2 regions of the Rhodoferax koreensis genome follow, and region 1 is predicted to be linked to the other one. Evidence: riboswitches for the same ligand, from Rfam matches in the RefSeq annotation. Region 1 holds a riboswitch; the other holds the start of a gene.
The links. Region 1 has a riboswitch for glycine ahead of gcvT (glycine cleavage system aminomethyltransferase GcvT). Riboswitches for the same ligand answer to the same signal wherever they lie in the genome.

Region 1 (4,921 bases):
GGCCAGGATCTGCTCACCAAGTTCGACGCCAAGGGCTTCAAGGCCCTGGCCTGGGCCGAGAACGGCTTCCGCCACATGACCAACAGCAAGCGCGACGTCAACGGCCCCGAAGACCTCAAGGGCCTGAAGATGCGCACCATGGAAAACCCGGTGCACATCGCCGCCTACAAGGGCCTGGGCATCATCACGACGCCGATGGCTTTCCCCGAAGTGTTCACTGCCCTGCAGCAGGGCACGGTCGACGGCCAGGAAAACCCGCTGCCGGTGATCATGGCCGCCAAGTTCTCGCAGGTGCAGAAGCACCTGACACTGACCGGGCACGTGTATTCGCCCTGCGTGCTGGTGATGAACAAGGCCGCGTTCGACAAGCTCAGCGCCGCCGACAAGACCAACTTCCTCGAAGCCGCCAAGGTGGCCGTCAAGGCCAACCGCGACCGTGTGGACCAGGACGACGCCAACGGCGTGAAGGAACTCCGCGCCCAGGGCATGACGGTGATCGAGAACGTCGACAAGGCCAGGTTCGTGACGATGCTGGCACCGGTGAATGCCGAATTCGAGAAACAGTTCGGCAAGGCCAATCTCGACAGGATCCGCGACTACAAGTGATTCGCCATGCCACGCACCCGCGTGGTACTTCACGCCCGTTCAGCCCGCCTGACGGGCGTTTTTATTGATACTTTTGGCCTCTCATGAAACAAGCACTGCTTCAACTGGATCGCTGGTCGACCACCGCCGCCATGGCCGTGGCCTGCCTGATGCTGACGATCGCATCGGCGCTCGGCGTGTTCCAGATCGTCACCCGCTTCGTGCTCGAGCAACCCGCCGAGTGGTCCGAAATCCTGATCCGCATCAGCCTCATCTGGATGGTGTTCATGGGCATCCCCACCGCGTTTCGCCAGGGCGCCATGGTCAGCGTCGACGTGCTGTACCGCTGGAGCCCGCCCAAGGTGCGCCGCGTGCTCGACTGGTTCGTCTGCCTGGCCGCCCTGTCGCTGATCGGCGTGATCATCTGGTGGGGCTGGGACTATGCGCAACGCGGCAGCGTGCAGTCGATGGCCGGGCTTGAATCCGTGTCGATGTTCTGGGCCTACCTGGCGCTACCGGTCGGCGGACTTTTCAGCGTCGTAGGCATTCTGGCCAATCTGGTCGATCCGCAACGCAACGAACTGGACACTGCGCAATGACCCCCATCATGATCACCACGATGGTGCTGTGTTTCGCACTCACCGTCTCGGTTGCCGTCTCCATCGGACTGGCGTCCATCCTCGGCATCCAGGCCAGCAACGCCAACATGCTGATCTCCGTGAAGGAGATGTTCAACGCCATCAACAAATTCCCGCTGGCGGCGATCCCGTTCTTCATCCTCGCCGGCAACCTGATGGAAACCGGCGGCATTTCGCGCCGGCTGGTCGAGTTCGCCAAGAGCCTGGTCGGCGGCGTGCAGGGCGGCCTGCCGATGACCTGCGTGCTGACCTGCATGATCTTCGCCGCGGTGTCGGGATCTTCGGTGGCCACCACCTTCGCCATCGGTGCGATCCTGATCCCGGCGCTGATCAAGCACGGCTATCCCACGAGTTATGCCGCCGCGCTGCAGGCCACGAGTGCCGAGCTCGGCGTGATCATCCCGCCGTCGATCCCGATGATCCTGTACGGCGTGAGCGCCGAGGTCTCCATCGGCGAGCTGTTCATCGCCGGCTTCGGCCCGGGCATCCTGATCAGCCTGGCGCTGATGGCCTTCGTCTACGTCTACTGCAAGTGGAAGGGCTGGGGCAAGAACGACGGCGAGGGCCGGCTCAGCGTGGGCCGCGCCACCTGGCAGGCCGGCTGGGCACTGCTGATGCCGGTGATCATCCTGGGCGGCATCTACGGCGGCGTGTTCACGCCCACCGAGGCCTCGGCCGTGGCGGTGCTGTACGCGCTGCTGGTGGGCACGCTGATCTACCGCGAGATCAAGCCGCGCGAACTCTACGCGGTGCTGAAGAAGTCGGTGATCTCCTCGTCGGTGATCATGTTCATCATCGCCAACGCCGGCCTGTTCGCCTTCCTGATCACCCGCGCCGGCGTGCCGGAGGCCATCGGCCTGTGGTTGCAGGAGGTGCTGAAGACACCGGCCTACTTCCTGCTGGGCGTGAATGCGGCGCTGTTCGTGATCGGCATGTTCATCGAGACCAGCGCGGCCATCATCGTGCTGGCGCCGATCCTGGCACCCGTGGCGCAACACTTCGGCATCGACCCGGTGCACTTCGGGCTGGTGATGGTGGTGAACCTGGCGCTGGGCATGATCACCCCGCCGTTCGGCGTGAACCTGTTCGCGGCCTGCACGGTGGCGCGGATTTCGCTCGACCGCATCGTCAAGCACCTGGTGCCTTTTGTGCTGGTGATCCTGGCCTGCCTGATGGTGATCACCTATGTGCCGTGGATTTCGCTCGCGTTGCGCGACCTGGTCTACGCCAAATGATCCGTGGATGGCGCGCGGGTAAGCTTCAGCTTTCCGCGCCACACCCGCCATGCCCAAAATCTTCTTCTTCGACATCGACAACACCCTGCTCGACCACCGCAGCAGCCGCATACCGCCCTCCGCGCTGGAGGCCATCGCCTCGCTGAAGGCCGACGGCCACACCATTGCCATCGCCACCGGGCGCGGCTACGGCCATGCGCTGGAATACATCGAGCAGGTGCAGCCGGCCTACGCCATCACACAGAACGGCGCACGCATCCAGCGTGGCGACCAGGAAGTGCAGTGCCATCCGCTGGAACGCGACGGCCTGCAGGCGCTGTTCGGCCTGATGGCGTCGCGCGGCTTCGCCTACGGCGCCACCGATGGCCACAACATCCACGTCAGCGCGCGAACGCCCGATGTGCTCACGCCGATGGGCACGGTCGACCTGAAGGCTTTTCCCGCCGACATAGACGATGTGCCGCCGTTCGTCGTCTCGCAGGGCTGGCTGTTCTTCCATGAATCGCTGGACGACAGCCTGCTGCCCGAACTGCTGCGCACCTTCCCGCAGTTCGACTACGTGCGTTGGCATGCCACGGCGGTGGACGTGCTGCCCAAGGGCATCCACAAGATGTCGGGCTGCGCCTGGGTGCTGGCCGACGCCGGCATCGACGCCGCGCACGCCTACGCCTTCGGCGACGGCCTCAACGACCTGGAGATGCTGCAGGGCGTGGGCACCGGCATCGCCATGGGCAATTCGCATCCCGAGCTGCTTGCCGTGGCCGACCGCGTGACCGACGCCGTGCACCAGGACGGCGTGGCCAAAATGGTGGCGCAACTGCGGCGGGAATTGGCCATCTGAGCGCTAGAATCGACACGGTCAGGAGAGCGTCTGGCGCGTGAATCCACGCAGCAGACCACCGAAGGCGCACCGCAAGGGTAACGCTCAGGTACCAGGGACTGACAAGCGCCGGCGCATCGAAGGCCGGCGTTCCCCACTGGAGAGAAGCCTGCCCTGCCAAGGGCCGGCTCACCGAAGGAGCAAACCCACATCGCTGGGCGAATCTCTCAGGTAAAGCGGACAGCGGGGGCAGCACATGGCGCGGAATCCGTGCCATGGTGACCATGTGCCCCAGGAGAAAACCATGTCCGTCCCCGCCGATCTGCTCAAGACCCCGCTGCACGCGCTGCACCTCGAACTCGGTGCGCGCATGGTGCCTTTCGCCGGCTACAGCATGCCGGTGCAATACCCTTCCGGCCTGATGGCCGAACACCTGCACACGCGTACGGCCGCCGGTCTTTTCGACGTCTCGCACATGGGCCAGTTGCGGCTCGAGGGCGGCGATGCGGCGGCGGCGTTCGAGAGCCTGATGCCGGTGGATGTGATCGACCTGCCCGTGGGCAAGCAGCGCTACGGCCTGCTGCTCAACGATGATGGCGGCATCCTTGACGACCTGATGTTCTTCAACCGCGGCGCCGACCTCTTCGTCATCGTCAACGGCGCCTGCAAGGTCGCCGACATCGACCACATCGAAAAACGCATCGGCCACCGCTGCGAAGTCATTCCCATGCCCGAGATGGCGCTGCTCGCGCTGCAGGGACCGCAGGCGGTAACCGCCCTTGCGCGTTTCGCACCCGAGGTCGCGAAGCTGGTGTTCATGACCGGCGGCAGATTCCAGGTGGCCGATACCGACTGTTTCATCACGCGCAGCGGCTATACCGGCGAAGACGGCTTCGAGATTTCCGTACCGGCCGAACAGGCCGACTGGCTGGCGCGCCAGCTGCTGACGCAGCCCGAGGTCAAGCCCATCGGCCTGGGCGCGCGCAACTCGCTGCGGCTCGAGGCCGGTCTGTGCCTGTACGGCAACGACATCGACGAGAGCACCACGCCGGTCGAGGCCGGCCTGAACTGGGCGATGCAGAAGGTGCGCCGCACGGGCGGCGCACGCGCGGGCGGATTTCCCGGTGCCGACAAGGTGCTGGCCCAGCTTGCGGACGGTGTGCCGCGCAAGCGCGTCGGCCTGGTGGCGCTGGAGCGCATTCCCGTGCGCGACCACACCGAACTGCAGGACCCGTCCGGCCGGAAGATCGGTGAAGTCACGAGCGGCCTGCTCGGCCCGAGCATCGACAGACCCGTCGCCATGGGCTATGTGACGCCGGACCACGCGGCGCTGGGCACGCGGGTCAACGCCATCGTGCGCGGCAAGCCGGTGCCCATGGAAGTCGCTTCCATGCCTTTTGTACCCAATCGTTATTTCCGAGGTTGAGGCCTCGCAGGCCCATCGCCTTCCTGCAGAATTGCACGGCCCCCACCACTTTTGTTCCCTGGAGAAACCCATGCCCATCCAATACACCGAAGACCACGAATGGATCAACGTCGAGGGCGGCATCGCCACCGTCGGCATCACCCACCATGCGCAGGATGCGCTGGGCGACGTGGTCTTCGTCGACCTGCCCGAAGTCGGCGCGACGCTGGACCAGAAG
Region 2 (4,921 bases), 2.2 Mb from region 1:
GGTTTTCCTCGGCGAACAGGTCGAGCACCACCTTCGGCATGGAGCCGGCCGTGCCGATGTTCATGTAGGTCTTCGAAGGATCAAGGATGAACATCTTCTGCACTTCGGTCCAGAAGGCTTCGTCCTGTACCAGTTGCGCCCGCAGCGTTTCTGCGGTGGTCTGCGCGTTGCTGTCGCCGCAGGCCGCAAGCATGGGCCCGAGGGCCATCGAGCCGGCACCGTAGCCCAGGATGCGCAGGAAGTCTCGCCGCTTGGCGGTCCAGCCGGTCGCGTCCAGGCCGCGGGCCTGGACAGGCGCCGAACTGCGAGCGTCCGCCCGGCTCATTTCTTGGATTTCGTTCATGGGATTGCCTCTTTGTGGGTTGATTCGGGGTGGCTCGGATGGATCAGCGGCGGCCGACGATGACGGCGATTTCGATCTTCACGTCGCGTGGCAGGCGCGCGACTTCGACTGTGGCGCGGGCCGGTGGATTGGTGCGGAAATACTCGCCGTAGACCTTGTTCATCGCGGCGAATTCGTTGAGGTCCTTCATGTAGACCGAAGACGACAAAACGTCCTCGTAGCCGAGCCCCTGCGACTTGAGCTTGGCGCCGATGAAGTCGAGCACGGCGCGGGTCTGTTCCTCGATGCTGGTACCGACGACCGCGTTGCCGGCTGCGTTCAACGGCAACACGCCGGAGAAATAAAGCGTGTTGCCGTGCGCCACCATCTGCGAATACGGCCCGATCGCCGGATAGATCTGCGTGGTGGACAACACTTCGCGCTTGGCTGGCACGGCGCAGCCGCCCAACAGTGCGGCGACGGCCAATGCCGCAATCAGGCTGCTCGTATTTCGATACTGTTTGCGTTGAACCATGGTATTTCCCTTTTCTAATAAACAGCAAAAACAAAACTGGAAATTCTTGAATTCAATTGAATATCCCAGTCTCGGCAAATACCTTCTTCCGGTTATTTACAGATATCGAAGCGGTTAATTTGCTTGATGAATTCTAGAATTCGCCCAGCGAAGCCACACCATCTCTTTCCCCTACGCACTACTACGCAAGCATTCAGAAATATCGGCGCTCCTGCCTCGAATTCGAATAGCACCCAAAAGGTGCATTTCATCCTTTGCCAATAGCGTTAACCCGATTGACGCCATTCGCCAGCAGAAGATAGTCAGGCCTCGTCCATTCACCATCCAACCCGTTTTTCATGCAACTACGGCTGAAACTGGCCCTTTTCACCACCGTGCCCATCCTTCTCGCACTGGGTTTGGTGGCGCTGACGGTGCAACACCAGACGCTCAAACTCGCGCACCAGGAACGCGAACTTGTCGAGTCCGCCTATCTGCACAGCAAGGAAACCGAACTCCGCCATTACGTGCAACTGGCCACCAGCGCCTTGCAGCAGATCGCCAGCAATGGCCAGCCGCTGGCCACGCAGCAGCGGCAGGCGCTGGCGGTGCTGACTTCGATGAAATTCGGCGGCGACGGTTACTTCTTCGTCTACGACAAGGACAACAACGTGCTGCTCGATGCGCGGCAGATGGGCCAGGCCGGCGTCGACCTGTGCGATCCGTCCAGCCCCGTCGGCGAGATCCCGGCCAAGCTGATCATTTCCACCGCGCGCAACGGCGGCGGCATGGTGCGTTACCACTGGCAGAAACCTTCTTCGCAGCAGACCGTGCCCAAGCTGGCCTATGTCACGCTGATGGACGGCTGGGACTGGGTGGTGGGCACCGGCATCTACCTCGACGACGTCGAGAACACACTGCGCCGCATCGACCAGCGCGCCCAGGAGAACATCCATGCCACACGGCTGCGCATCTATGCGATCGCCGCGGCCTGCATCGTGCTCATCGGCATCGCCGGCTTGGCACTGAACATCAGCGACCACCGCGTGCTCAGCGCCAAGCTGCGCCGCCTTGCGCAGCGCGTGGTGCGTTCGCAGGAAGACGAGCGGCTGCGGGTCTCGAGGGAGTTGCACGACGGCGTGGTGCAGGTCCTGGTGTCGTCCAAATTCCTGCTGGAGACGGCTCAGTTGCAATTGCAGACACCCGCCCATCCGGCCGCCGCGCCCGCCGAGGTGCTCGACACCGGCCTGGCCCGGCTCAACGAGGCGCTGGTGGAGATCCGCCGGGTGTCCCACGGCCTCCGGCCGGCCCTGCTCGACGACCTGGGCCTGGCGGCTGCCCTGGCCTTGTTGACGGAGCAGGCGCAGCAACACGGCGATTGCCGCCTGCGCTTCGTGTTGCGCGGCGACCCGCTGACGTTGCCCACCAGCCACAGCACCGCGCTGTTCCGCGTCGCACAGGAAGCGCTCACCAACGCGCAACGCCATGCGAAGGCCTCGCGGATCGACGTGGTGCTGAAGTTCAGCGGCAACCGGGTCAGCCTGTCGGTGCTGGACAACGGCAACGGCTTTGCGGTGCGCAAGGTGCAGGCCGACCGCAGGGACGGCATCGGGCTGCGCAACATGCGCGAACGCATCGAAGGCCTCGGCGGACGCTTCGGCATCACCTCCAGCCGCTTCGGCACGCGCATCCGCGCCGTGTTGCCCGACGAGGAGATACCGGGCAGCGGCTGGTCGCCGATGGCCCCAACTGGCGCCTTGCCCGCATGAGCGCACCGATCCGGGTACTGCTCGTGGACGACCACCCGCTCGTGCGCGATGGCGTGCGCATGCGCCTGCAGGCGACCGAGCACATCGGCGTGGCTGGCGAGGCGTCCGGCGTGGACGAAGCCCTGGCCCTGGCCGCCGCGCTGCAGCCCGACCTGGTGCTGACCGACATCCGCATGCCGGACGGCAGCGGCATCCACCTGGCAGCCTTGTTCCGCGAGCGCTTCCCGCAGATCCGGGTGCTGGTCCTGTCCATGCATTGCGATCCGGAATACGTGCGCCGCGCCATCGACCTCGGCGTGTGCGGCTACGTGCTGAAGGACGCACCGGCGCAACAACTCGTGCAGGCGATCACCGAAGTCCATGCGGGCAGACGCTTTTTCAGCCCCGCGCTGCATACGTTCCTCGACAACACCGAGCCACCGCAGCGATCGCCGCGGAGCCTGACCCAACGCGAGGCCGACGTGCTGGCGCTGCTGGCCGAAGGCCACTCCAACAAGGAAATCGCCGCCAGGCTGGGCGCGTCGATCCGCACCGTCGAGACGCATCGCCTGCACCTGCGCCGCAAACTGCACATCGAAGGCCGGGCCGCCCTCGTCAAGTACGCGGTGGACTACGCCGATCTGGCGCAGGAGCCTCGCCCGCAAGGCAACGCGGTTTGAAAAACGCAAGCCGCACACACGCCCGAAGACATCGCCTGTACAATTCGCGCCGCAGGAGAGCGAACGGCCACGCCGTTCCACCGAAGGCGCAAACTCCCATGAACGCTCAGGTCCCGTACTGCATCCACTGAAAAAGCCGTCTGAAGAGACACCATGCCAGCCATGGTGCACCGAAGGAGCAACCCGCTGGCGCGTGCCGGTGGCGAATCTCTCAGGTACCAAGGACAGGGGGAGCGGCAACTTGAGGCACAAGCCTGGGTTGCTACATTTTCCATAGCTACTCACGCACGACCCTCAAGCGCTAGACCGCTAAAAGGTTCTCATCATGCGCGTGACCGTACTCGGCGCCGGCTTGCTCGGCGTTTCCTCCGCTTATTACCTCAACCAGCTCGGCCACGACGTGACCGTGATCGACCGCCAGGCCACGCCCGCGGCCGAGACCAGCTTCGCCAACGGCGGGCAGATCTCGGTCAGCCATGCCGAGCCCTGGGCCAACCCGGGCGCACCACTGAAACTGTTGCAGTGGCTGGGCCGCGAAGACGCGCCGCTGCTGTTTCGCCTGCGCGCGGACATGCGGCAGTGGCTCTGGGGCCTGCAGTTCCTGCGCGAATGCACGCCGGCGCGCACGCGCCACAACATCGAGCAGATCGTGCGCCTGGGCACCTACAGCCGCGACACGCTGCAAGCGCTGCGCCGTGACATCGGTATAGCGTACGAGGAGCGCACCCAGGGCATCCTGCACTTCTACACCACGCAGAAGGAATTCGACGCGGCGCAGGCCCCTGCCGAGCAGATGCGCGCGCTCGGCTGCGACCGCCAGGTGATCTCGGCCGATGAAGCCGTGCGCCTGGAGCCCGCGCTGCGCCACATCCGCCCGCAACTGGCCGGCGCCACCTACACGCAGGAAGACGAATCGGGCGACGCCAACAAGTTCGCGCGGGCGCTGGCCCAACAATGCGAGGCCAACGGCGTGAAGTTTCTGATGAGCCACAACATCACCGCGCTGCGCGAGTTGGGTGGCCGCATCGACCATGTGGAAGCGACCGACTTTGAGGGCCGTTTCCAGCGCATCCGCGGCGACGCCGTGGTGCTGGCCATGGGCAGCCTGAGCCCGCTGCTGGCCCAGCCGCTGGGCATCCGCCTGCCCATCTACCCGGCCAAGGGTTATTCGGTGACGATGCCGGTGAAGGATGCCTCGATGGCGCACCAGGTCAGCCTGACGGACGACGAATTCAAACTCGTTTTCTCGCGCTACACCTCGGACGGCAGCGACCGCCTGCGCATCGCCGGTACGGCCGAATTCAATGGCTACGACCGCGACCTGAACGCCGTGCGCTGCGAAGCCATCGTGCGCCGCGTGGAGCAACTGTTTCCCGGCGCGGGCGATGCGAGCCAGGCCCAGTTCTGGACCGGCCTGCGCCCGGCCACGCCGAGCAACGTGCCGCTGATCGGCAAGACCAAGCTGCCCAACCTGTTCCTCAACACCGGCCACGGCACGCTGGGCTGGACGCATGCCTGCGGCTCCGGCAAGTCGGTGGCGCGCATCGTGAGCGGATTGGCGCCGGAGGTGGACTTCGCGTTCACGGGGATGACGGGCACACCCATCGCAGGTGTGATCGCGCCCGCGACACGCTAAGCTATTAAGCCTTTGAGCCGT

Region 2: it holds a riboswitch for glycine, as region 1 does, so the genes downstream of both, RD110_RS02070 (D-amino acid dehydrogenase) here and gcvT (glycine cleavage system aminomethyltransferase GcvT) in region 1, are expected to answer to the same signal.

Annotation. Positions count from the first base shown of each region.
Region 1 is NZ_CP019236.1:2,640,049-2,644,969, reverse strand. Features, by position in the region: gene RD110_RS12430 (TRAP transporter substrate-binding protein) at 1-606, shown strand, start outside; gene RD110_RS12425 (TRAP transporter small permease) at 690-1,184, shown strand; gene RD110_RS12420 (TRAP transporter large permease) at 1,181-2,458, shown strand; gene RD110_RS12415 (Cof-type HAD-IIB family hydrolase) at 2,508-3,299, shown strand; glycine riboswitch at 3,309-3,410, shown strand; glycine riboswitch at 3,426-3,532, shown strand; gene gcvT (glycine cleavage system aminomethyltransferase GcvT) at 3,583-4,704, shown strand; gene gcvH (glycine cleavage system protein GcvH) at 4,775-4,921, shown strand, end outside.
Region 2 is NZ_CP019236.1:435,184-440,104, reverse strand. Features, by position in the region: gene RD110_RS02090 (aminotransferase class V-fold PLP-dependent enzyme) at 1-343, opposite strand, end outside; gene RD110_RS02085 (Rid family detoxifying hydrolase) at 387-857, opposite strand; gene RD110_RS02080 (cache domain-containing protein) at 1,196-2,605, shown strand; gene RD110_RS02075 (response regulator) at 2,602-3,264, shown strand; glycine riboswitch at 3,395-3,502, shown strand; gene RD110_RS02070 (D-amino acid dehydrogenase) at 3,590-4,900, shown strand.